Linked DNA regions of Synechococcus elongatus PCC 6301. The protein of the gene in region 1 interacts with the protein of each later gene in a pairwise test. Links are inferred from orthologs where the notes say so. Each region holds a gene or a part of one and is shown on either strand. Other genes may lie near its edges.

What was found.
Region 2: the proteins of gyrA (region 1) and gyrB interact in binary tests that used the Escherichia coli proteins (3 or more experiments, as listed by UniProt). The link is inferred for Synechococcus elongatus PCC 6301 from one-to-one orthologs.

The regions. Positions count from the first base shown.
Region 1 is NC_006576.1:1,360,827-1,376,746, reverse strand. Bases 4,330-7,506 are described here. They hold gyrA (DNA gyrase subunit A), read left to right. Parts: upstream 4,330-4,721; coding sequence 4,722-7,292; downstream 7,293-7,506. Other genes in these bases: SYC_RS06655 (ATP-binding protein), read right to left, coding at 7,366-7,506; SYC_RS06665 (Hsp20/alpha crystallin family protein), read right to left, coding at 4,330-4,492. In the rest of the region: SYC_RS06695 (amino acid ABC transporter permease), read left to right, coding at 1-503; SYC_RS06690 (amino acid ABC transporter permease), read left to right, coding at 505-1,695; SYC_RS06685 (amino acid ABC transporter ATP-binding protein), read left to right, coding at 1,714-2,499; SYC_RS06680 (pentapeptide repeat-containing protein), read left to right, coding at 2,502-2,969; SYC_RS06675 (3'-5' exonuclease), read left to right, coding at 2,973-3,743; SYC_RS06670 (Calvin cycle protein CP12), read right to left, coding at 3,772-3,999; more of SYC_RS06665, read right to left, coding at 4,034-4,329; more of SYC_RS06655, read right to left, coding at 7,507-8,646; SYC_RS06645 (TIGR00297 family protein), read right to left, coding at 9,960-10,709; SYC_RS06640 (VOC family protein), read left to right, coding at 10,758-11,198; SYC_RS06635 (hypothetical protein), read left to right, coding at 11,338-11,670; SYC_RS06630 (ATP-dependent Clp protease ATP-binding subunit), read right to left, coding at 11,825-14,299; rimI (ribosomal protein S18-alanine N-acetyltransferase), read right to left, coding at 14,443-15,042; lysA (diaminopimelate decarboxylase), read left to right, coding at 15,090-15,920. UniProt on the Escherichia coli protein: A type II topoisomerase that negatively supercoils closed circular double-stranded (ds) DNA in an ATP-dependent manner to maintain chromosomes in an underwound state.
Region 2 is NC_006576.1:1,738,717-1,754,381, forward strand. What follows is about bases 4,588-7,509. They hold gyrB (DNA topoisomerase (ATP-hydrolyzing) subunit B), read right to left. Parts: upstream 7,057-7,509; coding sequence 5,119-7,056; downstream 4,588-5,118. Other genes in these bases: SYC_RS08610 (ABC transporter ATP-binding protein), read left to right, coding at 4,588-4,713; miaA (tRNA (adenosine(37)-N6)-dimethylallyltransferase MiaA), read left to right, coding at 7,184-7,509. Also shown: ndk (nucleoside-diphosphate kinase), read left to right, coding at 1-152; SYC_RS08590 (ABC transporter substrate-binding protein), read left to right, coding at 182-1,381; SYC_RS08595 (branched-chain amino acid ABC transporter permease), read left to right, coding at 1,381-2,322; SYC_RS08600 (branched-chain amino acid ABC transporter permease), read left to right, coding at 2,326-3,249; SYC_RS08605 (ABC transporter ATP-binding protein), read left to right, coding at 3,246-4,007; more of SYC_RS08610, read left to right, coding at 4,012-4,587; more of miaA, read left to right, coding at 7,510-8,104; SYC_RS08625 (DUF29 family protein), read right to left, coding at 8,199-8,474; SYC_RS08630 (hypothetical protein), read right to left, coding at 8,557-9,165; SYC_RS08635 (NAD(P)H-quinone oxidoreductase subunit O), read right to left, coding at 9,237-9,455; SYC_RS13605 (hypothetical protein), read left to right, coding at 9,763-11,343; SYC_RS13835 (type IV pilus modification PilV family protein), read left to right, coding at 11,340-11,933; SYC_RS08640 (PilW family protein), read left to right, coding at 12,079-12,771; SYC_RS08645 (hypothetical protein), read left to right, coding at 12,988-14,388. UniProt on the Escherichia coli protein: DNA gyrase negatively supercoils closed circular double-stranded DNA in an ATP-dependent manner to maintain chromosomes in an underwound state.

The DNA.
Region 1 (15,920 bases):
CGATCGCGGTGGTTACCGTGCTGATGCTGCTGACCCAACTAAGCTGGCCGCAGCAACTGCAACCAGGCCAAATTCGCGGGGGTCTACGGCTCTCGCTGGAGTTCACCGCGCTGCTGCTAGGGCTGGTCGCCTATACCGGCGCTTTTATTACGGAAATCATTCGTGGCGGTATTCTCTCGGTGCCGGCTGGTCAATGGGAAGCGGCCGCCGCTCTGGGCTTGACCCGTAGCCAAACGCTTTGGCAGATCGTGGTGCCCCAGGCCCTGCGGGTGATTGTGCCCTCGCTCAATAGTCAGTACGTAGGTTTTGCTAAAAACTCGAGCTTGGCGATCGCAGTCGGCTATCCCGATCTCTATGCCACGGCGCAGACCACCCTCAATCAAACTGGGCGACCGGTGGAAGTGTTCTTGATTCTGATGCTGACCTATCTCGCGATCAACGCTGTGATCTCGGCAGGCATGAATGGGCTGCAACAGCGTCTCCAACGCTGGGGAGTGCGCTGAGATGATGCGATCGCCCCAGGGGATCACGCCTCAACAAACCCCGATCGCCTGGCTCCGACAAAACCTGTTTAGCTCCTGGCTGAACAGTGCCATCACGCTCCTCTTGGTGGTGATTATTGTCACGGTTGTGGGGCGGCTAGGGCTTTGGATCACGACAGAAGCCCGATGGACGGTACTGGTCGATAACTGGACGCTCTTTTTTGTAGGTCGCTATCCCGCCGCAGAACAGTGGCGCCTTTGGCTTTGGCTGGGGCTACTCAGTCCGACCTTAGGATTGACCTGGGGCTGTCTGGCGACGGGCTCTCATCGTTGGCAACGGCGATCGCTCTGGGGCTGGGCCGGTCTGGCTGCCGCGATCGCCGGGATTCCTTTGCCTTGGTTCCCGCACAAGCTGGGATTAGCTGCGATCGCAGCCACTGTGCCAGCGGCCAGTTGGCTGGCTCAACGCTGTCGGGGACAAGCTTGGTTGCGCTTTCTGCCGACGCTCTGGGGAGTTCTCTTCCTGGTAGGACTTTGGCTGCTCCAAGGGGGACTCGGTCTGCGACCAGTCTCAAGTAATGACTGGAGCGGTTTGCTGCTGACCTTAGCGACCGCTTTGATCAGCATGGTCTGCTCATTGCCGCTGGGCATCTTGCTGGCCTTGGGGCGTCAGAGTTCGCTACCCGCCATTCGCTGGCTCTCAGTCACTTATATTGAGCTGTTCCGAGGCCTGCCGCTAGTCACCATCCTTTTCTTCGGGCAGGTAATGGTGCCACTGATGTTGGATTCTGAATGGCGGATCGATCGCATTCTGCGGGCGATCGTGGGGCTGACGATTTTCCTGTCTGCCTACTTAGCTGAAACCGTGCGGGGAGGCTTGCAAGCGATTCCCCAAGGTCAGTTTGAAGCGGCTGCGGCCTTGGGTCTAGATCTGTTTCAGACCTATCGATTTATCGTTCTGCCCCAAGCCCTGCGGATCTCGATTCCCGCGATCGTGGGCCTCTTCCTCAACCTGTTGCAAGACACCACCTTGCTGTCGATTGTCGGCCTCCTGGAATTGCTGGGCATCAGTCGCTCAATTTTGGCCAATCCGGCCTATCTCGGTCGCTATGCCGAGGTCTATCTGTTCTTGGGTGTGCTTTACTGGCTGTGCTGCTATGGCCTCGCCCAACTCAGCCGCCGCTTGGAACAACGGCTAACCCCCCAGCGCTAGCCCCGGTAATTCGATCGAATGACTCCCTTAGGACGGCAACCCGAACCTGTGACTGCGATCGCTTCAGCCCCAGAGACCATGATTTATGCCGAGGGGGTCGAAAAATGGTACGGCAACCAATTTCAAGCTCTGTGCGGCGTTAGCCTCACGGTTCAGCGGGGCGAGGTGGTTGTGATGATGGGGCCATCAGGGTCTGGTAAATCGACCTTTTTGCGCACCCTCAATGCCCTTGAGTCGCACCAGCGTGGCGAGATTTGGATTGAGGGACATCGTCTCAGCCACGATCGCCGTGACATTGCCACCATCCGCCAAGAGGTCGGCATGGTGTTTCAGCAGTTCAACCTCTTCCCCCATTTGACGGTGCTCCAGAACTTGATGCTGGCGCCGGTGCAAGTGCGCCGTTGGCCCGTCGCTCAAGCGGAAGCGACTGCCCGCCAACTCTTGGAACGGGTGCGCATTGCTGAGCAGGCCGATAAATATCCGGGGCAGCTATCCGGCGGCCAACAACAGCGGGTCGCGATCGCACGGGCCTTGGCAATGCAGCCGCGCATCCTCCTATTTGACGAACCCACGTCTGCCCTCGATCCAGAGATGGTGCGCGAAGTCCTGGACGTGATGCGGGATCTCGCCAGCGAAGGCATGACGATGCTGGTGGCGACCCATGAAGTCGGCTTTGCCCGCGAAGTTGCTGATCGCGTCGTCCTAATGGCCGATGGGCAAATTGTCGAGGAAGCCCCGCCCGATCGCTTCTTCACAGCACCCCAGAGCGATCGGGCCAAGCAGTTTCTGGCGCAGATCCTCTAACCATGACTGGACTGTGGTTTTTGGCAATGGCGATCGCCTCACCCCTACGCGGGCCAGAGGCGATTCAGGCCTTGATTGCAACCAACCAGTGTTCGGGCTGTAATTTTTACGCTGTCGATCTGCGGTTTCGTCGCCTGCCCAATGCCCAGTTAGCTGGGGCTATGCTGGCGCAGGCCGACCTCTCATTCACCGACTTGAGCAATGCCAATCTGCAGGGCAGTAGTCTCGCTGGCGCGGATCTCACAGGCGCCAATCTGAATGGTGCTGATCTGCGGGGTGCGAATCTCAGCCGAGCGATTCTGACGCGGGCTCAGCTGACGGGCGCTCAACTGGCGGGCGCAAATTTCCGCGAAGCCTATCTGTTGGATGCGATCGGCCCCGATCTGCGACAGGCGCAACTCTGCGAAGCCACCCTGCCCAACGGTCAATTTGGACCGTTCTGCCAACTACCACCGCCCAGTGGACGCTAGCCGATGCGCAGTCATTGGCGAAGTCACGATTGGCTGACTTACTACCGCAGCCTTGCTGCGGCGACTTTCACGGTCGTGGATGTCGAGACGACGGGGTTTAAGCCGCCGCAGGCGCGGGTAATTGAGCTGGGGATTCTGCAAGCGACCCTTGCTGAAGGCATCCAGTTTCAACAGGCGGAACTACTCAATCCGGGCATCCCGATCCCCGAGGCGATCGCCCAGTTCACCGGCATCACAACGGATTTGATTGCGACCGCTGATCCGCCAGAATCTGTGCTGCCCCCCTTGCTACCACGGCTTCAGACCGGAATCTTGGTGGCGCACAATCTGCCCTTTGACTACCGCTTCCTGACAGCGGAATATCAGCAGCTGGGCTTGGACTTCGAGCGATCGCCTACAGAACAACTTTGCACCGTGCAAATGTCACGCCAACTCTTAGCTGACCTACCGTCGCGGAGTCTGCCCCAATTGGTTCAGCACTTTGGTTTTCCGGTGGGGCAAAGCCATCGGGCGGCCGCTGATGTTGAAGCCTGCTGGCAACTCTTGGCTCTGCTCTTGCAGCAAATCCAAGACAGTGAGGATCAGGTAATCCTGGAGCGACTCGGGCAGGAATGGCTACCGCTGCCGCTGGCTGCACAACTGCTGGATTGCTCCCGAAGCCAAGCACAAAAACAGCTAGAGACCTTGGCATCGGTTGAGCCGCGGTACTCTAGCCGCAATAGTACGCCTCTGTATCGGCGGGTTTGGGTGGAGGCGCTACTGCCCAACACTTAGCCGCGATCATTGCGGTTTCAGTGCGAGCCTAAACGTCGTACATCCGGCATTCGTCGGCATTGGGGAATTCATCGCAGTAGTTGCGATAGGCTTTCTCCCGCAGCGTTTTTTCGGGGTGGTGGGCTGCTTCAGCTTGCAGTTCTTCGAGGATGTCCCAAGCGACGCGGCATTGCGGATCATCTTTGCCGAAGGTGGCGCAGGTTTGGTGCGCTTCGCTGCGAGCTTCGGTGATGCGGTCTTGAAGGGTGAGAGTCATGATTCAAAGTCCTCAAGGGCTGAAAGTCATTGATTCAGGGCGTGAGTAGGCGATCGCTCCACTGTCTGAGTTGCTGACCCAAACGGTGCCGGCCTCGTTGCCAGGCCTGTTTCCAGAGTTCCCAGATCTGGAAGGGTTGTGCGGCTAGGGAGGCTTGCGGCTGCACTTTGATCAAGGTCAGCACCAAGCGATCGCTCTCCACTGCAGTCAGGTACTGGTCTGCGCGCACTGGACAGGGCAAAGTCAACAATTGTTGTGCCACTTGCCAGCGCGAGCCGTAGGGGCTGCAGAGCTGGTTGTAGCCTTGCAGGCGCAGGCAGTTGTCCTCAATTTGAACCCGAATAGTTTTGGGATCCCACTGATTGAGCGGCAAGCTGAGCCGCAGGGTGGTCGGGGTTTCCTCCATCTGCAGCGCTGTGCCCATCACAATCGGAGTCCAAGCAAGGGCTGGATCGGGGACGGCAGATCGCCAGTGCAGCAATCGCAACATCATGAGGTCTCCACTGGAGAACACTTCGATCATTCCCTGGCAGATCGGCAATGGGGGGGCGGGAAACCGAAGCGCACCCGGAGGGGGTTACCGCTCAGCGATCGCCTTAGAAAAGAGGGGTCGCATGATAGAATGAGATTGCGAAGAAGCCTTGCAATAGCTTGATTTTGCGGCAGTTTAGGCCGCTTTTTTCGCCGCTTTTCCCGACTTCAGTACTGGAGACTATCCGCCCATGAGTGCCCAGGAGCGCATCATCCAGACTGACCTGCGCAACGAAATGTCGCGCTCCTATCTCGAGTACGCGATGAGCGTGATTGTCGGGCGCGCGCTGCCCGATGCTCGGGATGGCCTCAAGCCGGTGCACCGGCGCATTCTTTACGCGATGTATGAGCTGGGCCTGACGCCCGATCGCCCCTTCCGAAAATGTGCACGGGTGGTCGGGGAAGTGCTCGGTAAGTATCACCCCCACGGCGACACGGCGGTCTATGACGCCTTGGTTCGCATGGCCCAAGACTTCTCGATGCGATCGCCCTTGATCGATGGCCACGGCAACTTCGGATCGATCGACAACGATCCGCCGGCGGCGATGCGGTACACCGAGTCGCGCCTGAAGCCGCTGACAACTGATGGTTTGCTTCAGGATATCGAAGCCGAAACTGTCGATTTCAGCGATAACTTTGACGGCTCGCAACAGGAACCAACAGTTCTGCCGGCGCGGCTGCCGCAACTGCTGCTGAACGGTTCCTCCGGCATTGCGGTCGGCATGGCGACCAACATTCCGCCCCATAATCCAACGGAACTGATCGCCGGCGTGATTGCGCTGATCCACAACCCCGAGATCAGCGATCGCGAGCTGATGCGCCACATCCCGGGGCCAGACTTCCCTACTGGCGGCCAAGTCTTGGGTTCGGCGGGCATTCGTGATGCCTACCTGACTGGCAAAGGCTCGATCACGATGCGGGGTGTGGCGACGATCGACACGATCGAAGCCCCAGGACGTCCGGTGCGCGACGCGATCATCATTACGGAGTTGCCTTACCAGACCAACAAGGCAGCGCTGATTGAGCGCATTGCTGAGATGGTCAACGAGAAGCGCTTGGAGGGTATTTCCGACATTCGCGACGAAAGCGATCGCGATGGCATGCGCATTGTCATTGAACTGAAGCGCGACGCCTACCCGCAGGTGGTGCTCAACAACCTCTACAAACAGACACCACTGCAAAGTAACTTCAGCGCCAACATGCTGGCGTTGGTGGATGGCGAGCCGGTCCTACTGACCCTGAAGCGATCGCTAGAAGTCTTCCTTGATTTCCGGATCGAGACGATCGAACGACGGACGCGCTACGAACTTCGTAAGGCTGAAGAGCGCGACCACCTGCTGCAAGGGTTGCTGATTGCGCTGGGGAATCTCGATGCGATCATCGAACTGATTCGGCGATCGGCGGATGCCCCACGAGCCAAACAGGAACTGATCGACGTTTACGGTCTATCGGAAGTCCAGTCCGACGCCATTCTGCAGATGCAGTTGCGGCGACTAACGGCGCTGGAAGCCGAGAAGATCGAGCAGGAACACCAGGATCTGCAGCGCCGCATCGAAGACTATCGCGATATCTTGGCCCGCCGCGAGCGGGTGCTGGAAATCATCGAAACCGAGCTGGAGCAGTTGCAGCAGCGCTTCCAAGAGCCGCGCCGCACCACCTTGCTGGAAGCAGACGGTGAACTAGAAACGATCGACCTGATTGCCAACGAGAAGTCGATCCTGCTGTTGACTCAGCAGGGCTATATCAAGCGGATGCCGGTCAACGAGTTCACGGCGCAAAGTCGCGGAACACGGGGTAAAGCAGGGGCGAAGACGAAGGATGACGATAGTGTCGAGCATTTCTTGACTTGCTGTGACCACGACAACATCCTCTTCTTCAGCGATCGCGGGGTGGTCTACAATCTGCCGGCCTACCGGATTCCGGCGGCCTCTCGCAATGCGCGGGGTGTGCCGATCGTGCAATTGCTGCCGATTCCCCGCGAAGAACGAATCACTTCGATCGTGCCGGTCAGCGCCTTCAGTGACGATGAATATCTGGTGATGCTGACTCAGGGCGGCTACATCAAGAAAACGGCGCTCTCCGCTTTTGCCAACATTCGTTCCAACGGTCTGATTGCGATCGCCCTGTCCGAAGGTGACCAACTGCGCTGGGTGCGACTGGCGAAACCGGAAGACAGCATTCTGATTGGTTCCCGCAAGGGGATGACCATCCACTTCCGCGCCAGCCATGATGATCTGCGACCCTTGGGGCGGGCCACGCGCGGTGTACGGGCAATGTCCTTGCGGTCGGGCGACACCTTGATCTCGATGGATGTGTTGCCTGCTTCTCTGACGGCCAACATGACCGAAACAGGCGATGAGGATGAAGCGGATGATGCCGTAGAAGTTGTTGCAAGTCCCGGACCTTGGGTGCTGGTGGTGACAGCGCAAGGGTTAGGGAAACGGGTGCCTGTGCATCAGTTCCGCCTGCAGAAACGAGCAGGTCTGGGTTTGCGGGCGATTAAATTCCGCAGCAAGCAAGATGAGCTGGTTTCATTACGGATTGTCGAAAGTGGTGACGAACTGGTGATGATCAGTCAACGCAGCGTGATCATTCGCCAAGCCAGCGATGCGATTCCGCAGCAATCCCGCGCTGCCACAGGCGTTCGTGTTCAACGCTTGGATGCCGATGACGTACTCGCAGCAGTTGCCCTCGTGCCACCCGGCGAGGAAGAGCTGGATGAGACTAGTGAGGATGCGATCGCGAGCGACGAACCTAACTAATCTACTGATTTCGATGGATTCAGGGGCTTTACGGCCCCTTTTTTGTACATCAGAGCAGAGTATTGCCAGCCCCTCAGAGAGGGTTGGGCAGGCTCTGTTCGGCAATCAGCCAGTCCATGAACTGCCGAGCGGTACGGCCCGATCGCCCATTGTGGCGAGTTGCCCATTGACGGGCGCGAAATTCCAGCGTTTCGAGCGGCATTGTCAAGCCGACTTCGCTAGCTAAATGGCGAACAATCGCCAAGTAAGTGTCTTGATCAGCGGGCTCAAACGTGAGCGTCAAGCCAAAGCGATCGCTGAAGGAGAGTTTCTCTTGTACCGAATCCCAGGCGTGAACCTCATTGGCTTCTGTTGGGTTGGGGCGCTCATCAAAATATTCCCGTACCAGATGGCGACGGTTGGAGGTGGCATAAACTACGACATTAGGTGGCCGTGCTGTTAAGCCGCCTTCTAGGACAACCTTGAGTGCTTTGAAGGTTTCGTCATCTTCTTCAAAGGACAGGTCATCGACAAAAACAATAAAACTGAGAGCAGATTCCCGCAGCTGATCCAAAATTTGAGGCAGCTCCCTGAGATCGGCTTTACCCACTTCAATCAGTCGGAGGCCACGATCGCCATAGGCATTAATCAGAGCTTTGACCATTGAGGATTTCCCAGCACCACAGCTGCCGTAAAGCAAGACATTTTGGGCGGGCAGCCCTGCCAGCAAAAATTCCGTATTACGTTTGAGCGTCTCTTTTTGGAGCTCGTAGCCCGCTAAATCGGATAAGGGGATTGGATCGGGATGCTCAATGCCGTGCAGTTGTCCTTGCTGCCAGCGCAAGGCCCAATAGCGATTGAAGAACCCGACCCCCCGCTGCTGATAATGCTGGATCAAGTCTGGCAACAGCATGGCCCAGTCTTCAGTTTCCGCCCATTGCGCTTCGCGATCGCGGGTTTCTTCTAGCCAATGTGGCGGGGGGGTGGGCAGATCTGCGAGTGCCTGCACCATCGGAGCTAACAGTCTGGGGGGAGCACTGGCTAGTTGCTGCAACGTTTGCAGATCTTGGCAGGCACTTTGCTGCCAGACCTCAGGTAAGCTGCTGGCGATCGCAAATTGCGCCTGTCGGCTAAACGGATTGTCATCGCTGCGAATGTGGTGCATTAGCCACTGTGGCCAACTTTGTCGGCTAGCCAAGAGGTGACCTAGCCAAGTGCTGTAGGCCGTGACTGCAGCGAGTGGTTGTTGGTGACTCAGTGCGTCAAGCAGTTCTAAAAAAGCACGTCCAGTCGCAGACTCTAAAATCCCGGCATAAAAAACGAGACTTGCCGCTTGAGCTCGCAATCGTTGTAAGCGCTCCTGAGTCTCGCTCATGCCAATTAGCCATCCGGGATTATCTGCAGCATACCCAACCCCGATCGCACTGTCAGACACTCGAAAAGCCTTGGGATTGCCGTGCTAGCGTGGGGCAAAGCCCTTGCCTGCTCACCATCATGCTGCTGCTTAGTCAGGAGTTACCGGAAACGGTTCGCCCCGCAGTGCGCGATCGCCATGCGCAAATTGTGGCCTGGCGACAGCAATTGCATCGCCGGCCAGAGCTGGGGTTTCAAGAGCAAGAGACCGCAGCATTTATTGCTGCTCGACTGACGGAACTGGGCGTTTCCTTTCAAGCTGGAGTTGCTGGCACGGGCATCGTTGCAGAAATTGCAGGGCAGCGATCGGGACCGACGCTGGCGATTCGAGCCGATATGGATGCGCTGCCAATTCTGGAAGCAAATGAGATTCCCTATCGCTCGGAAATTGATGGGCGGATGCATGCCTGTGGTCACGACGGCCACGTGGCGATCGCGCTAGGAACAGCAGCTTGTCTGCAGGCCAATTCCGACTTTGCTGGTCGCGTCAAAATCATTTTTCAGCCAGCAGAAGAAGGTCCCGGCGGTGCCGCGCCAATGATTGCCGAAGGGGTTCTGGAGAATCCGGCTGTAGATGCGATCATTGGTCTCCATCTCTGGAATTACTTGCCACTCGGGAAAGTCGGCGTACGCAGTGGCCCACTGATGGCAGCAGTGGAGTTGTTTGATCTGACGATTCAAGGGCGCGGTGGCCATGCCGCCATTCCCCAAAATTGTATTGATGCCGTGTTGGTGGCTTCGCAGATCGTGACGCTGTTGCAGAGCATTGTGTCTCGTAATGTTGACCCACTCCACTCAGCGGTGGTGACGATCGGCTCACTCCATGCAGGCACGACCTATAACGTCATCGCCGATCGCGCCCAACTGAAAGGCACTGTTCGCTACTTCGACGATCGCTATCAGGGCTTTTTGCAGGAGCGAATTGAGCAGATCGTGGCGGGTGTTTACAATAGTCACGGTGCCACCTACGAGCTGAACTATCGCAAGCTCTATCCAGCAGTGATCAATGATTCAGCGATCGCCGTTCTAGTTCGTAGCGTGGCGGAAGAAGTCCTAGAACCGCCTCTTGGTGTGGTGCCCGACTGCCAAACGATGGGCGCAGAGGACATGTCCTACTTCCTGCAAAAGGTGGCCCGGTTGCTACTTCTTTTTGGGCAGCGCCAACCTCGATCGCGGCTTGAATTTTCCGCATCACCATCCCCGCTTTAACTTCGACGAGACGGCACTAGCACTGGGCGTTGAGCTGTTTCTCCGTTGCGTTGAGCGTTTCTGTCGCTAAATCAGCAGGTCCAGCAGCATGGCTGCGATCGCACCAATCAGCGTATTGATGACGTTGACCAGTTCATTACTAAGCCACTGCCAACGGGTTTGGAAGGTCGCACCAATCCAGCTTTCAGCCGTGGTGCCAATCAAGGCGGCGAGGACACAAATTGCAATCGCAGTGGTAGAGATCAGGCCAAACAGCCAGCCAAAACTAGCCATCACTAGGGCTGCAACCAAACCTGCAACAGTTCCTTCTAAGCTGACTGCGCCTTCGGTTCCAGCTGGCACTGGTCGTAGGGTTGTGATCAAAAATGTGCGTTTGCCGAAGGCTTTGCCGACTTCACTCCCTGCTGTATCCGCCAACTTGGTGGCGAAGCTAGCGACGAAAGCGAGTTTTGCTAAGTCGGCGATCGCTGGCCAATCCTGCCAGTACCAAGCTGCAAGTGCGGCTGCTGTGCCGATCAACGCAGAGCCCCAGACATTTTCAGGGCCACGCTTACCTTCCCTTGCTTCCGCAATGCCGGCCGCCTCTTTGCGAGCTTTGCCCCAGCGGGTCAAGAGTGAGCCAATCCCTAGGTAGAGCAGGACCAAAATGTAGCCCGCTGCCTGCAAGCTGCCCCAAATCAATACGCCCAGAAATGCCGCATGGAGGTAACCTTCACGGGTCAGTAATTTTGCCCGCGATCGCAGCCCGAAGGCCAGTAATACTCCGTTGATTGCGATCGCAGTCAGCCAGTCGAGTTCCGTCTCAAGCAGTGTCATGGTTAGGGGCGATCGCTAGGATGAAGGGCAAAACTTTGACAGCAACCGATGATGGCTGCCGCTCTTTTTCACTTGGCATTTCCGGTCAGTGATCTTGCCCTGACTAAGCAATTTTATGTGCAGGGTTTGGGCTGTCGTGCCGGACGAGGGTCGCCGACCTCGCTCATTTTGGATCTAGCAGGCCACCAAATTGTCGCTCACCTGAGCCGATCGCCCCTGACGCCACAGAATGGCATTTATCCGCGTCACTTTGGGCTGGTTTTTACTGATGAAGTGGATTGGGATGCCTTGCTCGATCGCGCCCAGCAGCAGAATCTCAGCTTTTATCAACCGGCACGGTTGCGCTTCCCTGACAGCTTGTTAGAACACCGGACTTTTTTCCTTGAAGATCCCTTCCACAACTTGCTGGAATTTAAGTTCTATCGGCACCCGGAGGCAATTTTTGGCGCTCAAGACTTTGCCCTAGTTGGGGATTCCACTGGCGCTTAGGTGTTTAACTCCCTTGATAGCTCTTTAGTCTAGATGTAAACAGATGTAACGAAACTGATAAGAGTCTTGAAGCGACGCGATCGCGGGTTCGATAATCAGGCTGCGTGGCAGTGATCAATTGACAGGAGCAGAAAGTTCTATGGTCCTCGACAAACTATTCGGCAAAAAAGAAAAATTCTTTCTTGAAATTGATTCAAGTGCTGCCAGCACCGAAACTGCTGCTGTGGAAACCGCCGTTACTCCGGTTGCAGCAGCTGTAGAAACACCGACTGCAGCAGCAGGAGTAGCGACGCCTGAACCCGCTGCTACTCCTGCCCCCGAACCTGTGGCAGAGGAGACGCCAGCCAAAGAAATTCCTAACGTCACCTTTGCTGCTGACCTCAGCGTGCCAACGATCAATACGGGTCGTCGTCTGCCGGGGCCAAGCCTTGATCCCTTTGTCCAAATCGCCAGTGAAGTTGTTCGTCGCTAAAGCAATTCTCTGAGTGTTGCTAACAATTGAAGCTCAAACAACCTCTCGGCTTGGAGAGGTTGTTTTTTGCGATCGCTGATTGCGCACAGAAAAAAGGTCTATCCAGAACTTTGGATAGACCTTAGTGAATCAACAACTGATCAACTTCACAGACTTAGTCAACGGCTTGAGGCAGTAGCTCACGCTTCTCTTGCGCAAGAACTTGAACCTTGCCCTCTTCACCAATGTCAACGACGGCGGTGTCACCTTCCCGCAGTTTGCCGGAGAGGAACTCCTCCGCCAAGGAATCTTCGAGCAGGCGCATGATTGCCCGACGGAGGGGACGAGCCCCGTAGCTGGGGTTGTAGCCCTCTTCCACCAAGCGGTCTTTGAACTTCTCGGTAACTGAGAGGCTGATGCCTTTCTCGAGCATCCGACCGAAGACTTCGCGCAACATGATGTCGGCGATTTCTTTGACTTCTTCCTTGTTGAGCTGACAGAAGACGATGATTTCGTCGAGACGGTTCAGAAACTCAGGACGGAAGTATTGCTTCAGTTCCTCATTCACTAGGGAGCGAATGCGGTTGTACTGGTTTTCAGCCTCATCGACACCAGAGAATTCAAACCCGAGACCGCCGCCGCCTTTCTCAATCACCTTCGAGCCAATGTTCGAAGTCAGAATGATCAGGGTGTTTTTGAAGTCCACGGTCCGACCTTTGGCATCAGTCAGACGACCGTCCTCGAGCAACTGCAAGAGCAGGTTGAGGACATCGGGATGGGCTTTCTCGATCTCGTCCAGCAAGACGACAGTATAGGGACGACGACGCACGGCCTCGGTTAGTTGGCCGCCTTCGTTGTAGCCAACGTAGCCTGGAGGCGAACCGATCAGCTTGCTGACCGTGTGGCGCTCCATGTACTCCGACATATCAAGCCGGATCATGGCTTCTTCGCTGCCGAAGAAGTAGGCCGCCAAGGCTTTGGTCAGCTCAGTCTTACCGACGCCGGTGGGACCACTAAAGATGAAGCTGGCGATCGGACGGTTGGGATTTTTCAGGCCGACACGTGCACGACGGATGGCCCGCGACACCGCTTTCACGGCTTCGTCCTGACCAATCAAGCGGCTGTGGAGGGTTTCCTCCATGTTCAGCAGCTTGGTCGATTCCGACTCGGTCAGCTTGTTGACCGGCACGCCCGTCCAAGAGGCAACGATGTGAGCGATGTCCTCTTCGGTGACGATCGGTGAATCATCCGTGCTGCTGGTACCGTCGGCCTTCTTGCTTTGAGCGATCGAGCGAATTTGGGTTTTGATTTCCATTTCGCGATCGCGCAGTTCCCCAGCCTTATCAAAGTCCTGGGAGCGAACGGCGTCATCTTTGTCCTTAAGGACTTGACGCAGCTCTTTATCCAACTCTTTAGCAGCCGGAGGCAGTTGCGAGTTCATCAGGCGAACCCGCGAACCCGCTTCGTCGATTAAGTCGATCGCCTTGTCGGGTAGGAAGCGATCGCTGATGTAGCGATCGGCCAGCTTGGCAGCTGCTTCCAACGCTTCATCGGCAATTTTTAGCTTGTGGTGCTGCTCGTAGCGCTCACGCAGACCGCGCAGGATTTCGATCGTGTCATCGACGCTGGGCTCACCGACCATCACCGGCTGGAAGCGGCGTTCTAGGGCGGCATCGCGCTCGATGTGCTTGCGGTATTCATCCAGTGTGGTTGCACCGATGCACTGCAGCTCACCCCGTGCCAAAGCTGGCTTGAGGATGTTGGCCGCATCAATCGCACCTTCAGCGGCGCCGGCACCAATCAGGGTGTGAACCTCGTCAATCACCAAGATGACGTCCCCCGCCGAGCGGATCTCGTCCATGATTTTCTTGAGGCGTTCTTCGAACTCACCGCGATACTTGGTGCCCGCAACCAGCAGACCAATATCAAGGGTGACAACGCGCTTGTCTTCCAGAATGTCGGGAATATCGCCGGTGGCAATGCGCTGGGCCAAGCCTTCCGCGATCGCAGTTTTACCGACGCCCGGTTCCCCAATCAGCACAGGGTTATTCTTGGTGCGGCGGCCGAGAATTTGGATCACCCGCTCAATTTCTTTTTGGCGACCCACCACCGGATCCAGCTTGCCGTCGGCAGCCTGCTGGGTCAGATTGGAGCCAAATTCATCCAAGGTTGGCGTTTTGGTGCGACCTTGACCGCCACCCGTTGAGACTTCAGCCGTCTCGCCGAGCATGCGGATGACTTGGGTCCGTACTTTTGAAAGATCAACGCCCAAGTTTTCGAGAACACGGGCCGCAACGCCTTCACCTTCCCGAATCAGTCCAAGCAAGAGGTGCTCAGTGCCGATGTAGTTGTGGCCCAGTTGCCGCGCTTCTTCCAGTGAGAGTTCCAGGACTCGCTTGGCGCGAGGAGTAAACGGAATCTCAGCGGCGACAAAACCCGAGCCACGGCCAATGATTTTTTCAACCTCGATGCGAGCATCCTTAAGGTTGACACCCATCGATTTCAAAACTTTGGCGGCAACGCCGGTGCCTTCACCGATGAGGCCTAGCAAAATTTGCTCGGTGCCGACGAAGTTATGACCCAGGCGACGCGCTTCCTCCTGAGCCAGCATGATGACCTTAATGGCTTTCTCGGTAAAGCGTTCAAACATAGCTTCCCTGCCTGCGTGCCGGTAGGCCGATTCTAGCACAGGCATTTGATTGGGCCGGAATGCTCAAAACCCGCTCCAGCATAGGGGTTTGGCGCGATCGCTCTTCGGTTTGGGTCGGTGATCCACACCTCTTGTTTCTAGGGTTAGCCAGTGGTGGCTAAAGGGTCGGGATCTTCGGTGCAAGCTGTAGCCAACTGCATCGGTAGTTGTAGCTGCCAACCCTGCCGATTCAGACGCTGTTGCCGTGCTTTCCACTGCTGGGCGATCGCCTCTTGCACGGAGTTTTCTCTCAGGCCTTTCAACCAGAGAATCCGAGCAGCTTCGCCAGTATCGGCGTAATAGCTGGGGCGCTGACCGACCTCTTGAAAACCCAAGCTTTGGTAAAGCGCGATCGCGACTTGATTAGAGACTCGCACTTCCAATGTCGCCCAAGCCATATCTCGACGAATCGCCGCTTGCAGTAACGCCAACAATAAGAAACCGCCCAGCCCTTGCTGCTGGTGGGAGGGGGCGATCGCCAGCAAGGTGATGTGAGCTTCATCGACGATCGTCCAGCTACAACCCAAGCCGATCAAGTGGGCTCCCTGCCAGAGCCCCAAGAGATCACTGGGGTCGCTCTCAACCTCCCGCCGGTCAGCTTCGATCGCCCAAAAGCCGCCAAGGGTCTGCTCATCCAAGTGACGGGCCGCCTCGACCTGATCGAGGGCCAGCGGGCTGAGGCAGAGCGGCGCAGGATCGTACACTGATAAAGACAGGCAACTTACATATATATAGGTCTTGGACGCGTCCGATGGTTTCCACTCCAGCTGCGCCCTCGTTAAATCCTCAGTATCCGGCTTTGTTTGGGACCGATCGCCCCTCCAACTCCCCCAACCAAAATCTGTTTCCGTTGACAGCGAGTGTGACGGCAGACGGTCAGCTCGAAGTGGGTGGCTGCCGCGTCTCAGATTTGGTGGAACGCTATGGCTCTCCGCTCTATATCCTCGATGAGCAAACGCTGCGTGCCGCTTGTCAATCCTATCGTTCTGCGCTGGCGCACCATTATCCCGGTGCTGCCCTGCCGATCTACGCCTCGAAGGCCTGGAATTGCCTAGCGGTTTGCGCTTTGGTTGCTCAGGAAGGTCTGGGCATTGATGTAGTGTCGGCAGGTGAACTCTACACGGCCCTGCAAGCAGGTGTCCCGAGCGATCGCCTCTACTTCCACGGCAACAACAAATCCCTGAGCGAATTGGCGATGGGTGTAGAAGCGGGTTGCACGATCGTCGTTGATAACTGGCAAGAACTGCGCAACCTTGAGGCGATCGCCGCTGAGCAGCAGCGGGAAGTGCGGGTGATGATCCGCTTCACGCCGGGCATTGAGTGCCACACCCACGAATACATTCGGACGGGGCACCTTGACAGTAAGTTTGGCTTCGATCCCGATCAGCTGGATGCGCTGCTAGCCGCCTTGGTCGATCAGCCCTATCTCCGCTGCATTGGCCTGCATGCCCACATCGGCTCGCAAATTTTTGAACTCCAGCCCCATGCCGATTTGGCGGGTGTGTTGGTCGGGGCCTATGCCAAAGCGCTGGCTTTGGGCTTGCCGATCGCTGAGTTAAACGTGGGCGGGGGTCTGGGAATT
Region 2 (15,665 bases), 370 kb from region 1 along the record:
CCATCCGTGGTGATTTTGGTGTCAATATTGGCCGCAACATCATCCATGGCTCGGATGCAATCGAAACAGCACAACAGGAAATTGCTCTCTGGTTTAGCCCAGCAGAGCTAAGTGATTGGACCCCCACGATTCAACCCTGGCTGTACGAATAAGGTCTGCATTCCTTCAGAGAGACATTGCCATGCCCGTGCTGCGATCGCCCTTCCAAGCTGCCTTGCCCCGCTGTTTCGGGCTGGCAGCCCTGGCGTTGGGGCTGGCGACCGCTTGCCAAGAAAGCAGCGCTCCGCCGGCTGCCGGATCCCAGCCCTTGGGCTTGGCGATCGCTCAAACCGGCAATGCCTCTCTGTTTGGTCAGGAACAGTTGGCGGGTCTTCAGATTGCCAAAGCAGTCTTTGAACGACCTGCTACTGGTGTTCCGATTGACTTTCGCTTGCAGGACAGTGGCAGTGATGAAGCCAGTGCAATCAATGCCTTCCAGACGTTGATCAACGTCAATGAAGTGGTCGCGATCATTGGTCCGACCCTGTCGCAGCAAGCCTTTGGAGCCGATCCAATCGCTGAACGCGCCGGTGTGCCTGTCCTAGCCGCCTCGAATACCGCCAAGGGAATTCCAGAACTCGGCCAATTTATCGTCCGCCTCTCGGCTCCGGCCGCCGTCGTTGCGCCCCAAGCGATCGCGGCAGCCCGCAAGCTCAATCCTCAAGCGCAACGGGTGGTGGTTGTCTACGCCCAAGATGATGCTTACTCGCGCTCGGAGACAGAAGTTTTTCAAAAAGCGGTCAAAGACGCTGGCTTGAATCTGACGCTGGTGCAGCGCTACCAAGTCAGTGACAGCGACTTTCAAGGCTTGATCAGTCAAGCACTCCAGCAGAAGCCCGATATCATCGTGCTCTCGTCGCTAGCAGCCGATGGTGGCAACCTCGTGCGGCAACTGCGAGAGCTAGGCTATGGCGGTCTGATCGTCGGCGGCAACGGCTTCAATACGCCGAATGTGTTCCCCGTCTGCCAGCAGCGCTGCGACGGTATCATCGTCGCCCAAACCTACAGTCCCAACTTCGATAGCCCCGTCAACAAGGACTTTCGCCAGCGATACGAGGCCCAGTTTGGTAAACAGCCCTCGCAGTTTAGTGCCCAGATTTTTTCAGCAGTACAGGTGATTGCAGAATCACTGAACCGCGTCAACCAAAAGCAACCGGTGGTAGACCTTCCCCTACCGGAGCGCCGTAAAGCTTTGCTGCAAGCGATGCTGACGGGCACCTATGACACGCCGTTAGGGCGTCTCTCGTTTACACCTGGCGGTGAAGTCAACCAAGAGCAGTTCTACGTGGCGCGGATTCGCATGAAGCCCGACGGTCAAGGCGACTTTGAGTTGTTGCCCTAATGGATTGGTTGCAACCGCTGATCAATGGTCTGGCCATCGGGGGCGTCTATGCCCTGTTTGCCTTGGGGTATACCTTGGTCTTTTCGATCCTGGGGGTCATTAACTTTGCCCATGGTGCCGTTTTTACCCTCGGTGCCTACCTGACTTACGCTCTAGTGGGTGGGCGTTTCAGCTTCAACGGGTTGCTCGCCAATGCCGCGCTGCCCTTCAGTTTGCCGTTCGCCTTGGCTCTGCTGCTCGGCAGTTTGCTGGCCGGCGGTGCCAGCCTCTTGATTGAGCAAGTGGCCTTTCGTCCCCTGCGCCGCCGCCAAGCGGATCCCCTCCTAACCCTGATCTCCAGCCTTGGCGTGGCGGTGTTTATCGTCAATTTGATTCAAATCTTGGTGGGAGCCGAGATTTACACCTTCCCAAGCAACATCTACGGCGACCTACCCAGTGCCATCAACTTAGGCAGCAGCGATCGCCCGATCCAGATCCGCACGGTGCAAATCATCCTGTTTGTCGTGGCGATCGCGATGTTCAGTCTGCTGACTTGGCTGATCAACGGCACCCGCGTTGGCCATGCCCTGAAAGCTGTTGCCGAAGATGCCACCACCGCTAGCCTGCTGGGCATCGATCCCGATCGCTACATCCGGCTGACCTTCTTCCTGAGTGGCGTCCTTGGTGGTTTGGCGGGCACCTTGGTCGGTACCAGTGTCAGTATCACCGGCCCCTATTTCGGGATTGCCTACGGGCTGAAAGGCCTGAGTGTGATGGTCTTAGGTGGACTCGGCAATATTCCCGGCACGATTGCGGGCGGCTTGTTGTTGGGTCTGGCGGAAGCTTGGGTGCCGCCACAATGGTCGGGCTATCGCGATGCCGTTGCCTTTGCGCTGCTATTTGCCATGCTCTTGATCCGTCCCCAGGGCTTGTTTAGTCGTGCTCGGACAGAGAAGGTGTAGAGCATGGGCAATGTGGTCGCCACCTACGGGTTTCTGTTGGTTTCGATGCTGCTGGGCGCGACGCTGGGTCTGTCAGTCTATCTGCCGCTGATGGCAGGACAACTATCCTTGGCATCGCCCGCTTTCTATGCTCTGGGCGGCTATCTGGCGGCCATCCTCTCGACGAAAGGTCTGACTGCCAGCCCTGAATACAGTGTTGGGGCTTTGCTGCTAGAGATGGGTCTTGCAGCGATCGCGGCGGCGGTTCTCGCCTTTCTGGTCGGCTATCCGGTGCTGCGGCTGCGCGGCATTTATCTGGCAATCGCCACGATCGCGCTCGTGGAAATTGTGCGGGTTGTCGCACTGAATCTCTCGATCACGGGCGGTGCCGTCGGCATTTTTGGGATTCCCCAGCCCTTTAGCTCGGCGGTTGGCTACCTCTGGATTGCCTTGCCGCTGCTGCTGATCGCAGTTGCTGCCTGCTGGCGCCTGCAACAGGTGCGGACTGGCCTAGTGCTGGCCGCAATCCGTGAAGATGAACTCGCAGCCAGTGCGATCGCGGTCAACACAACCCGCTACAAGGTGCTGGCCTTTGTGCTGGGGGCGGTTCTGGCCAGCCTTGTCGGAGCGGTTAGCGCCCACTTCCTCAATACCTGGAACCCGCGCCAAGGCACCTTTGATGCCAGCATCACCTTTCTGGCCTTTGTGCTGATCGGCGGATCGCGCAGTGCCTTTGGCCCTGTGTTGGGCGGGATGGTGCTGACTGCCTTGCCAGAACTATTGCGGGCGATCGGTTCGGTGCCGGGCTTGTGGCCGGGACTGAGTCGCCTCTTGCAGGACGGTCGCCTGTTGATTTTTGGGCTGCTGCTGGTCTTGGGCAGCATCTATTTCCCGCAGGGATTGATCAAGCCCCGCGCCAGCCAGCCACGCCGACGGAGGACCTCATGAGCCTCCTGCAGCTCGAGCAAGTGACGCGCCGCTTTGGTGGCCTTGTTGCGGTCAATCAAGTCTCCTTCAAGGTCGAAGTGGGTGAGATCTTTGGACTGATTGGCCCCAATGGTGCGGGCAAGACAACGCTCTTCAACTTGATCACCGGCTTACAACCGTTAAGCGGCGGTGAGATTTGCTTTCAGGGCGATCGTCTCGATCGCCAGCGACCGGATCAGATCGCGCAGCGGGGCATTGCCCGAACATTTCAGAACCTGAGGCTGTTCAATCAGCTATCAGTGTTCGAGAACGTGCTGGTGGCGCGTCATCGGCAAGCTCGTACTTCTCTGTGGGATGAGCTGATCGGGTCGAGCCGAGCGACCCGTCAAAGTCGAGGCGATCGCCGCCGTGTGCAGGAATTGCTGGAGTTGCTCGAGCTGAGCGATCAAGCGGATCAGCCCGCTGCCAGTTTGGCCTATGGCGATCGCCGCCGTTTGGAAATTGCCCGTGCGCTAGCGCTAGAGCCGCAACTCTTGCTGTTGGATGAGCCTGCAGCTGGACTCAACCCTCGGGAAAAACAGGATTTAAGCGATCGCATTCGGGCGATTCGGGAGCAATTCCAGCTGACGGTGGTTTTGATTGAGCACCATGTGCCGCTGGTGATGGGTCTGTGCGATCGCATTGCGGTATTGGATTTTGGGCAATTGATTGCCCTTGGCGATCCGGCCACGGTTCGCCAGGATCCGGCTGTGATTGAGGCATACCTAGGCGATGAGTGAGCCCCTGCTGCAACTGAGTCAGATCGCAGTGAACTATGGGGCTGTGGTCGCCCTGACTGACTTGACGCTCGAGATTTTTCCGGGCGAGATCGTGGCGCTAATCGGGGCGAATGGCGCCGGCAAAAGCACGACCCTACGGGCAATTTCTCGCCTTGTGCCGCTTCAACAAGGCCGGATCTACTACGACCAGCAGGATCTGGGTTTGATCCCAGCGCCGCAACTGGTGGGACGAGGACTAGCGCATTGTCCTGAGGGTCGCCGTGTCTTGGCTCGTCAGAGTGTGCGGATCAATCTGGAACTTGGAGCTTACTGTCGGCGCGATCGCATTGGAATTCAAACGGATCTAGAGCTGCAATTCGATCGCTTTCCGCGCCTGCGGGAACGACAGAATCAACCGGCTGGTACCCTCAGTGGCGGCGAGCAACAGATGCTGGCGATCGCCCGAGCGTTGATGAGTCGTCCTCGCTTGCTGCTGTTAGATGAACCGAGCTTGGGCCTAGCTCCTCAGATCGTCCAAGAGATTTTTAGCGTCATCCGCAGCTTGCGTGAGCAAGGTATGACGATTCTCTTGGTTGAGCAGAATGCTACTTTGGCGCTCCAGACTGCCGATCGCGGCTACGTTCTGGAGGCAGGACAACTGCTCTTCTCAGGGCCAGCAGCGGATCTGCTGATTGATCCCCGCGTCAAGCAAGCCTATCTGGGCTAGGAGCAGCCGGCGCTCCAACGAGTTGGCTGTATTGCATTTAGCAAGAAAATCAGGACTTTTGTGTCTAAGCTGCCTAGTCTCCAACCCGTGGTCACCACCGGCAAGTTTTACCCGCCGCGATCGCGATCCAGCCGATCAGTCGCACCCGAAATCTTGTTGCGGGGGGCTGGGGGAGTCGAGTCCCCCAGTGCGTGGGTGTGGGGGTGCGCAATCACCCCCACGGACAGAGGCTGTTGAATCCAAACCAACCAACTCAAAAATCGTCCTAACCTTCCTGCAGAATGCTATGGGCACCAACAAACGCCGCATTGACCGGCACTAGGATGCCTTAGCCGACTGCTGTTTGCTGAAGACTCGTTATGGCGGCAGAGCAAGACTGATGAGGAATTGCGACGGGCTGGGACTCTAAATATCCAAGGCTGCCATGCTGAGCTGAGGGCCGTAGGTTTCGATGAATTCGCGGCGGGGCTGAACGCGATCGCCCATCAAAATTGTGAAAATGCGATCGGCTTCAGCGGCGTCTTCAATTTCCACACGCTTCATCGTGCGGGTCTCGGGATCCATGGTTGTCTCCCAGAGCTGCTGAGGCATCATTTCGCCCAAGCCTTTAAAGCGCTGAATCGTATAGTTGGCGTTTTCAGGGAACGTCGCAATCCGTTCCTGCAGTTCGCGTTCGTTGTAGCAATAGTAGTGATTACGTCCCCGCTCCAACTTGTACAGCGGCGGGCAGGCAATGTAGATGTAGCCCTGCTCCAGCAGCGATCGCTGATAGCGATAGAAGAAGGTGAGCAAGAGGGTACGGATGTGCGCACCATCGACGTCCGCGTCAGTCATGATCACAATACGGTGGTAGCGCAGTTGGGAAGCATCAAATTCCTCCCCTTTAATTCCGAGGCCCAGCGCTGTAATCAGGGCTTGGATCTCAGTGTTTTTGTAGATTTTGGCATCGTCCGTTTTCTCGATGTTGAGGATTTTGCCGCGCAGAGGCAGGATGGCTTGGAAGCGGCGATCGCGCCCCTGTTTAGCACTGCCACCTGCCGAATCCCCTTCCACGATGAAGATTTCAGATTCACCGGGATCGCGACTGGAACAGTCTGCTAATTTACCGGGCAATGTCGAAGATTCCAGCACTGATTTGCGACGCACCAATTCCCGTGCCCGTCGCGCTGCCTCAGCCGCATTAAAGGCTTGAATCGCTTTTTCGAGGATCAAATCGGCAACGCTGGGATGGAATTCCAGATATTCCGTCAACGTTTCGCCCACGAGCGTATCGACGATGCCGCGAACTTCGGTATTGCCGAGCTTTGTTTTGGTTTGCCCTTCAAATTCCGGATCCGGAACTTTGACCGAAACGATCGCTGTTAACCCTTCGCGAATATTCTCGCCCGACAGGTTATTGTCGGCATCCTTGCGTTTATTCCGTTTGCGGGCGATCGTGTTCATCGTCCGCGTCAGAACAGTTTTGAGCCCCTCAATATGGGTGCCGCCGTCAATCGTGCGGATGTTGTTGGCAAAGCCCAGAATGTTGTCGCTGTAGGCGTCAACGCACCATTGCAATGCAGCTTCAACTTGGACGCCATCTTTTTCGGATTGCACAAAGATAATCTCTGAGTGCAGCGCCTGTTTATCGGTATTCATGTAGGCGACGTATTCGCGAATACCGCCTTCAAAGTAATAGGTTTCTTGATGGGGCTCGTGATTCTTGGTGAGCTGCAGCCGCTCATCGGTAAAGTCGATGCGGACGCCCGCATTCAGATAGGCTAGCTCCTTCAATCGGCTTGCTAGGGTGCCGTAATCGAACTCGGTTGTTTCAGAAAAGATCGTGGCGTCTGGTTTGAAACGAACTTGTGTCCCGCGGCGATCGTCGGCATCCGGGGCAACTTGCAACTCCCCGATCGGGTTGCCCTGTTCAAAGCGCTGTTGGTGGGTTTTGCCTTCCCGCCACACGGTGACTTCGACATATTCTGAGAGGGCGTTGACGACAGACACACCGACGCCGTGCAGACCCCCCGACACCTTATAACCGCCACCGCCAAACTTGCCGCCCGCGTGCAGAATCGTCAGCACGGTTTCGAGAGCAGACTTCCCGGTTTGGGGGTGAATATCTGTGGGAATGCCGCGACCGTTATCGGTGACTTGGCAGGAGCCGTCTTCGAGCAGACGAACATCAATGGTATTGCAGTAGCCCGCCAAGGCTTCGTCGACGGCGTTGTCCACCACCTCGTACACTAGGTGATGCAAGCCCTTGGGCCCGGTGCTCCCGATGTACATCCCGGGACGCTTACGAACCGGCTCGAGTCCTTCGAGAACCTGAATCTGACTCGCGCCATACTCGTTGGCCATGAATGCCGCGCCCCTGTTCCTGAAAAACCGGCCTTGCTGAGCTTTTAAGCCCAAAAAGTATCAAAATACTAGCACAAAAGCCTTAAAGCCGCTTCTGGATGGCTCTCAAGGCGCGATCGCAGTGGAGATGGAATCGCGTTTGAAACCAGGTTTGATTGTCCTCTGTGGGCCAACGGCGGCAGGAAAATCGAGTTTGGCGATCGCGATCGCCCAGCGTTTGGGCAGCCCAATTTTGAGTGCTGATTCGCGGCTGGTTTATCGCGACTTTAATATTGGCACCGCCAAGCCCACCCCTGCCGAGCAGCAGCAGGTGCCCCACTATTTAATGGATCTCTGTGATCCCCGCCAAGTTTTTACCGTTGGGGATTATCAAGATTGTGCAGTGCCACTGATTCAGCAACTCCAGGAAAAAGGAATGCTGCCCTTGTTGGTAGGGGGTACAGGTCTCTACATCAAAGCGATCGTCAACGGTTTACGCTTTCCCCGCATTGCACCGCAGCCTAAGCTGCGATCGCAACTTCAAGCGTTAGGTCAGCCACTCTGTCATGCCCTATTACAGCGGGTTGATCCGGTGGCTGGCGACCGAATTCATGTCAATGATCGCGTTCGGACCTTGCGAGCCTTAGAAGTCTTCTATGTCAGTGGCGATCGCCTGACGGATCTGCAGCAGGAGCAACCGCCGAGCTATCCAATTCTGCAGATTGGCTTGGATAGCGATCGCTTAGAAGCCAGGATTCAGCAGCGCACCCAGCAGATGTTAACGTCGGGCTTCGTTGAGGAAGTGCAAGGATTGTGCGATCGCTACGGTAGCGATCTGCCGCTGCTCAATACCCTGGGCTATCGCCAGGTTTGTGCTTTTCTACAGGGAAGTTTGAGTCGGTCAGAGTTGCCAGAGCAAATCGTCCTGCAGACGCGCCAGTATGCCAAACAGCAGCGCACTTGGTTCCGGGCCGATTCATCGATTCAGTGGATTGATGCCGAAGCCGGCAATCGCCTGGAGCGGGCGCTAGACCTGATTGAGCGCTTCCGAAAGAGTGAGGGCGTTTGAGCTAAGCTTCAGTCCCTACATCAAGCTCGGGGTCGAAGAGTGCTGAGAGCATAAGCACAAGCTTCGAGAAACGTGGCAAGGGGGAAACAGCTGCTCAGCGACCGTATTTGTAGCCAGCCGCGAGAGCCTCCTCGAAGCACGACTTCAGGCTAGGACTCTCATCCAAGAGCTGTCCAACCACCAAGTGTGGATTTGCGATTGTAATCCGCTCATTGCGACTGCGACGATCGGACTGATATTGCCATTTCAGATGGTGCAGGCCGAGCTGCTGGAAAGCAGACCCTAAAGCGCAGTACTCGCTTGTGCCCCAGTCTTCGATCTCCACAATCACAGTGGCCCAAGCTACCTGCTCGTAGCGGCACAGCCGCAACAGTTAGGCTGCAGAGCAAGCTGAACTGCGAAGATCTTGATCGCAGCAATTGAGAGGCAGGGGATTTTGCAGTGCCAAGAACCTACGGCTGGCGGGGTTTGAGTCGTGAGGGCTTGCTTGGTGCTGGCTGAGAAGCTGGCGTCTGCAGCTCTGAGACTTTGCAGTCCTTCTTCAGGAATAAGTCAGTCAAATGTTCGCGGCGGGCGGTCGCCGTCCCTAGTTCACCGCCAAGCTTCATCAACTCTCCTTGGCTGGTCTCGAGTTCAGCTATTTGGGCTTCCAAAGCACTGAATTCGGCGGCTTGGGCTGCAGAGCTGGCAAGGCTGCCGACAGTACTAGTAATCAGGCCCGCACCTGGAATCAAACCTGCGAGGCCACTAAGCGTACTGATGGCGCTGGATGCCCCCCCAATACCACCAGCAGAGGAAGTCATGGCGCGGCTCGTGCGACTGACTTTGTCCATCAGAGCTTCGTACTGGGTTTGGCGATCGCGGATCGTTGTTTCCAGATCCTGCACTTCGGTGTAGAGCTGGGCACAGGTCAGCTCGCCATCGCCGAGTTTTTTGACTGGGCCGGTGGGAAATACCCCTTCGGAATCGAGCAGAGGGTCAAAAGTTTGAGCAAAGGCAGCACCGATACTCGAACTCAAGAGCATGGGGACGAGCAAAAGCTGACTCAGGAGCCAACGCATAGTGGTGTCTCTCGGAAAGGTTAGGACTGCTGGAGACTGGGGCGATCGCTGCCTTCGCAGTGAACCCCAAGTTATGCAGCGGATTGCAGTTGATCGAGTCGCAACCAGACATTGGGCGTTGGGCGCGAGAAGCGAACAAGGGCATAGTCGCCTTTGATATCCAAGATCTCGCCGTTGGTTTCGAGCACATAGCTGGGAATGCGACCGTCACTGGCCAACAGTTCGACGCTGCCTTGAAGTTGCTCGGCGATCGCACGAACCAAAGATCCTTTCTTGAGGGCTGCAGCCATGGGGCTTATCCGAGGAGCAATACGCCCCTCATTGTAGGCAGAGTTGGCGATCGCAACAGTTCAGGGACCTGATCAGAGATTGATGAAAATCATAAATTTAGGAATGATGACCTGACAGAACAGCCTTAGTTCTTATTTATTTAATAATCCTGAAGACTGGCAGCAAAGCTTCATTGAGACTTGACCTAGCGCTTTGGTAAACGCCGTGTTTGAACAAGGTTTGTATCCCGTGTAGCTAGTTACGGATCAGGTTGACTAAAGTCCGGCAGAATAGAATTAGATTTAAGAGAAGAGGGCCAGACGGTCTATGGCTCGACGATGGGTCCACAAAAAACGCAACAGCAGCGATCGCGGCTATATCCTAGGCATCGTAATTGTCCTTGCCTTAGTTCTAGGGGTTAGTGTCGCTGCCCTAGCGCTCCGGAGTGCTGGTGAAAAAGCTGGGTCGAGCCAGCGGAATAGTGTTGATCTGAGCCTTTCAGCAGCAGAAATCGGTCAAGACCGCCTCTTTGCTAATCTCAATGGAGTTTTTGGACCTTATGCCTCAGCGGCGTTCCCTGATACAACGACAGGAGTTGCAACGACCGCAACTCGTTCTTGGGCACAACTCAGAACAGTTCTGACTTCGGGAGGGACAGCTAACGCTAATCCCTGCTCAACTCCAACTCCAGACTTTAATATCCTCACGACAGTTGGAACGAGTACTTTAGGAAATAGTGGTCAGCTGAGTTGGCAGTTGGTTAGCTATAAGCCTCAGGCTAACAATACAGCCCGGGTCGTCATGCGGGGTTTCCAAGGTACAAGTAGCTCAAACATACGAACAGAAGTTGAGCGAACCTACGCCACACGTCGAGTAACAGCCTTTAATACTGCTTCTACGTTTCCTGCACTGCTGACGGGCAGTGTGACACTAGGGAACAACGATGTAATTTCTGTCGTAGATCCAAATACAGGACAATCTGTTTGTAACGCTAATGTTTACTGTCTAACTTGTACCGGTATTAATAATTTTGGCCAGAACCCTCAAAGTGTTGTTGATGGTGACTTGGTTTATCGTGCAACAACACCCGACGCCGATGGGAACTCTCTACTAAGTAATGGCATTGACTGGAATCAGAATACTAATTTTCCAGCTCCTAAGGTATGGCCAGGTTATCCAACAATCCCTATTCCTTTTTCTGCAGTAACTAACTTGCAAATTGCAGCTCTTTTTGCGGCACCTTCTTCTACTCTAAATCCTGGGTTCTACAATGACTTAGGGGGTAGGCTAAGCCCAAGTAACCCGCTAGATTTACGGCTGAATCCAGATATCACAGGAAGTATCACTCTTCCGCGCTCAACTGATGTTATTGGAGCAAATGGAGCCTACAACTATTTAGTCCGGGATGTAACAACCAACGGTAATGAGTTTATTCGCGTCAATACGCCTGGCTGCGAAGGTGTAACCCCCGTCCCAACTTCAACCTGTAAGCCAGTTTATCTATATGTCGTGGGTGACGTGAATGCTGATTTCTTGCATACAAACTCGCCCACTGGGACTACAACGGTTAATGAGCCGGAAGACTTTGTGATTTTTGGTCGGCCTGGTGACTACACTGCCTCTGGCATTGATCAGACCATTACTATCAATGGTGGCTCGCGAGTAACCAGTGCTTTAGTGGTCGCTCCCCGCGCACGAGTAGGCGTCAACGGGGGGTCTAACAACCCAGACTTTTACGGTGCTGTCTGGTCAAAGGAATGGAATGGCTCTAGTAGTAATAACGTTGAGATTGTTGTTCCCCTCGACATTGCTGAGAGAGCAAGAGAATTCTACAATTCACCCCGTCCAACGGTCCTTCGCCTGAACTTCCTAGATATTTGGAGAGCAGGGGGTACGTTTAATCCATGAAGAGAATTCATAAACGATCGCGCCGGTCGCAGTTAGGCTTCTCACTGGTCGAGATCCTAGTCGCTGCTATTCTGACTGTCCTCTTAGCTCAAGCAACTGCGGCTGCTTTAAGAATTTCAGTCCAAACTCAAAATCGGGCCAGCACTGAAAACTCTTTTGAAAATGCCATTGTTGCTGATTTAGAGCAAGTTAGAGCTATCAATCGAAATCTTTGCCGTAATCCTAACTTTGATCGCACTGCAACAACTTCTCCTAACAACCTGAGCTATGGTCCTTTTGGTGACTGTGCTGGAACTATCTTTCAGGAAAGATGCCGGGCAACGGGCACCACACCCGGATTTGGTAATCTTCTCCAAGCGCAAGTCCCTAATTTTACGAGCCAGACTGTGATTGTGAATGGACAGACTTGGACTATATCTCGACAAACTCTTGTTCCCGATCGTCCTCTCAACTCAGGAGATGCCGGCTATGCAGAATCGAGTCAGTCAGTATTGAAGGTTAGATATGACTTGACTAGAGGAAGTACAACAATTGCACCGGCTTTTGTCACCGAGTTTGTTCCTGATGCAGTAGGCTCGTGTCAAGGATAAGTTAATTAACCCTAGTATTAAACTTTCTACTAGATTAAAGGTTTGCCCTTTCTAGCATGTCCATAGCATTCGTTTAATTCATTCTTTCATCCTGAAACTCAGTAGTCAGTATGACTCGTAGCCTAGCAACAGGAGAACTATCGAGATGAGTACGCAACGCCTCTTTTGGCGATGGTTTTTACAGCGTCATGGTGAAGCTGGTATCACTCTAGTCGAGGTTCTAGTTGCGGGTATTATTGGCGTGTTGGTTGTTTTGGCGGGCGGTTATGCGTTAGTGACCAACCTCCGAGTCGATCGCGAACTGTCATCAGCCGCAATTCAACGCAATCTTCAAACGAGAGCTTTGGAGTACATCAGTAGTGAAGTCCGTCAAGCCAACTTAATCTACGCGCCGAATAACACACCGAACCTGTGCAGTAGCTATACGAGAGTCTTGGGGCTGCAAACAACGGTGAATGGTAGCAATCGCAATATTGTTTATGCGGTTGGCAATGCCAACAACCCATGGCGGGGCGATCGCGTGCTATATCGCTGTGGCCCGCCAATCGATACCTCCACTGGACGTTACAGCTCAGGTAGCGACGTTGAAGAAGTGATTTTGGATGGCTTGAGCAGCGCTACCCTGGTGGCTAATAGCAATGGATGTGGTGCTGTCCCGACGGCCTACGCTGTTAGCAGCAGCAATACAGCAGGCCTGCGTGCTTTTTTCCGTACTGCCAGTAACGTCGTGAACACTAATTCCGCACAAATTCTGCTGGGGATGCAAATTGATCGAGGTATTCAAGGAAATGCAACGAGTTGTGCAAGCATTGTTGCTTCCAATCGTTCGACCCCTTGATAAATGAGTAATGCTAAGTATTTAGCGATTTTTGATCGCCTAGAGAATCTAGTGAACTGTACTTGTCTACCGCTAGCAGCAAAAATTCACTAAGATTTGGGTATATTCGTCTCTGGTGCTTAGGCTGCAGTGATGGTGAGACCTATCCAACTTGTGCGGGCGTGGTTGATCAGGCGATCGCCTAAGGCACGGTACCGTAAGCCCGGTGGGTACATTTTGGCGACCGTCATTGGTTTGAGCCTTATTTTGGCGGTTGGCATCACCTCAGTCAGCATCCGAGCTGCTGCCGAGCGAGCAGGTAGTTTGCAGACAACGACGATAAATCTTTCTCAATCCGCAGCCGAAATTGGGATCGAGCGCTTGTATGCCGTTCTCAACAACGGACCTTATCAGTCATTAGCAAGCAAAAGATTTGATAGAGATTCAGACACAACTACTTGGACAACAGAGATCAGTAATATCAACTCGGCAGCCAATCAGAACAGTAACAACGTAAGAGGGTGTGGTATTACCCCAGCAGTTACCACCCAGCAGCAGCTAAATGACTTGACAGCCGGGACTACAACAATTGCTTCTACTTCAAACAATATCTGGTGGAGACTGAAGAGCTATTCCCCACCGGATCTAACAACTAATCCAAAAACCCCTGCAACTATCGTGATGCAAGGTGGAACAGGTACTAGCTCTGGTGATACCTCAGGTCGAAGAACCGAAATTGAGAAAAAGTTTTTCCCTGAGAATGGAACCCCCATTCTTCGCAATGCACTAGGAAATGCTGCACTCTTTGCCGGGTCAATTGACCTTGGCAACAATGATGTCCTCTCCAGTGATGCTACTCAGGGCTGCGCCAACGTCTATTGCCGGGATTGCCAAACTGGGCAAGGTCCAAACAGTACTGTTGAAGGGGCCGTTATTACCTTGCCAGCTTCAGTTCCATTCCCGGAACCAAAAGTCTGGCCATCTTCTGGAGCAACCCAAGCGAATGGTTTCTACGACCGTAAAGGTCAAGCGCAACCTTTTGGAACTCCCCCACTCTTACGAGTTGCAGATTTTCCTAATACAGATGCCAATAAGTTTATCAACATTCGAGTTGATGATATTCCTGCCAATTTAAAAGTCATTAATGACAGTTGTGGGGGAGCTATCAGCACTCCTGATCGATTGCCTGTCAATACCAATTCCGGCTGTAAGCGAGTTGCAATTTACTTTGAAGGCAATATCACTGGACCTATTACTCAACTTTATGCAGACCTTCCTACGGCTACCTTTCTTCCTTACCCAGAAAATCTAGTTCTTTATGGCTTGCCTTCCACTGCCACCGGCAATCAAAACATTACCTTAAGTGGCAACAGTGACAAAATTCAAGGAGCAGTTATCGTAGCTCCCAAAGCCCGTGCTGGGATTAACGGTGGTCCGCCGAAAAGTCGTACTAACCCAGATGTTTATGGGCCACTCTATGTGGGAATTTGGGATCGCTCTAACAGTAATAACGCAGAAATTGTCGTTCCTTATGATATGTTTGCCCGAATTGATGGCTTAATTCCCAATCTCAATGAGATCACGACTTTAGTTTCACTGCGGAGTGCAACATCATGGCAAAAGGGAGGCAATCTCTAGTGGGATTGAGTTTTCTTACCAAGCCTTACAAATCCCTTGGCCGGCGGCGTCGCTCTCAACGAGGCTTTAGCATAACTGAAGTTATCGTTGCTGCCATCCTGACCATTTTGATCGCTCAGGCAACAACTGCTGCTTTAGTGGTTAATGCTCGAACTCAGGGCACCTCTGTCGAAGAGTCGCAATTTCTGAGGATTGTTAACCAAGATGTTGAGCGAGTCCGAGATGTTGCTAGTGCACTGTGTAGAAGCTCAACTTCTCCCTTGAGCTACAACGGTTGCAATCCTCCAACTAATCCCAGCTTGAAACAACGCTGTGACAGTACAAGTTCTAATGCTGGGCTGGCACAATTACTTTCAAGTAGCCTACCCGCTTTCTCTGACAATATATTTACAAGTAAAAATCGTTCGACTGTGACGATCACTAGAACTTCCTCTATCCCGACTGTCCCGGGTGCCTCATCTTTCTCTGTGTTACGTCTGGCCTATACTTCATCTGGTCTATCACCGAATTTATCGTATGTGACGGAAGTGGTGCCGGACGTCGTCGGTTGGTGCTCAACTGCCATTTAAAAACCTTCATTCAACTGATCACTAGTTTTTACAGGCATATCCATGAAGAGCGATAACTTAAGTGCCTTGCTAAGAATCTATTGGGCTCTAGTACCCAAGGATGAAGCGCGATCGCAGCAAGGGTTTACGATTACCGAGTTATTGGTCGCCAGTACCATTGGTATCATTGTGATTTTGGGCGGAGGCTATCTGCTTAAGACTAATCTCGATGTCGATCGTGTTAGCTCTACCAACTCAGCTCAAAGGAATATTCAAAATCGAGCCTTAGATTTTATTAGTAATGAAATTAGGCGGGCCAATGCTGTTGTGAGTTCAAGCTCTCGTTCCTGTAACGGAGTAACGCCAGTCCTCAGTATTCGAGTACCTGATCCGAGCAACTCTACGAGCACTTCCGCAGTCAGAATTATCGACTACGCCGTTGCTACTCCAGCTGCTCCTTGGCAAACGACTAGTAATGCTCGGGCGATTTATCGATGTGGCCCAGAGATTAACAGTTCTGGTCAATATGATTTCACTTCTTCCACAACCGTGACTGACCTGCTCGTTGATCGAGTTGCAAATGCTAACCCTACGGCAAGCGGTGTTTGTAGCAATCTTAATGCCAATGCAATTACTTCACCTTTTTCGGGCTCAGCAACAACTAGTGGAACAAACGGTTTAGTTGTTCGCTACGAAGCAAGTGATCCGCGATCGGCTCAAGTCTTGATT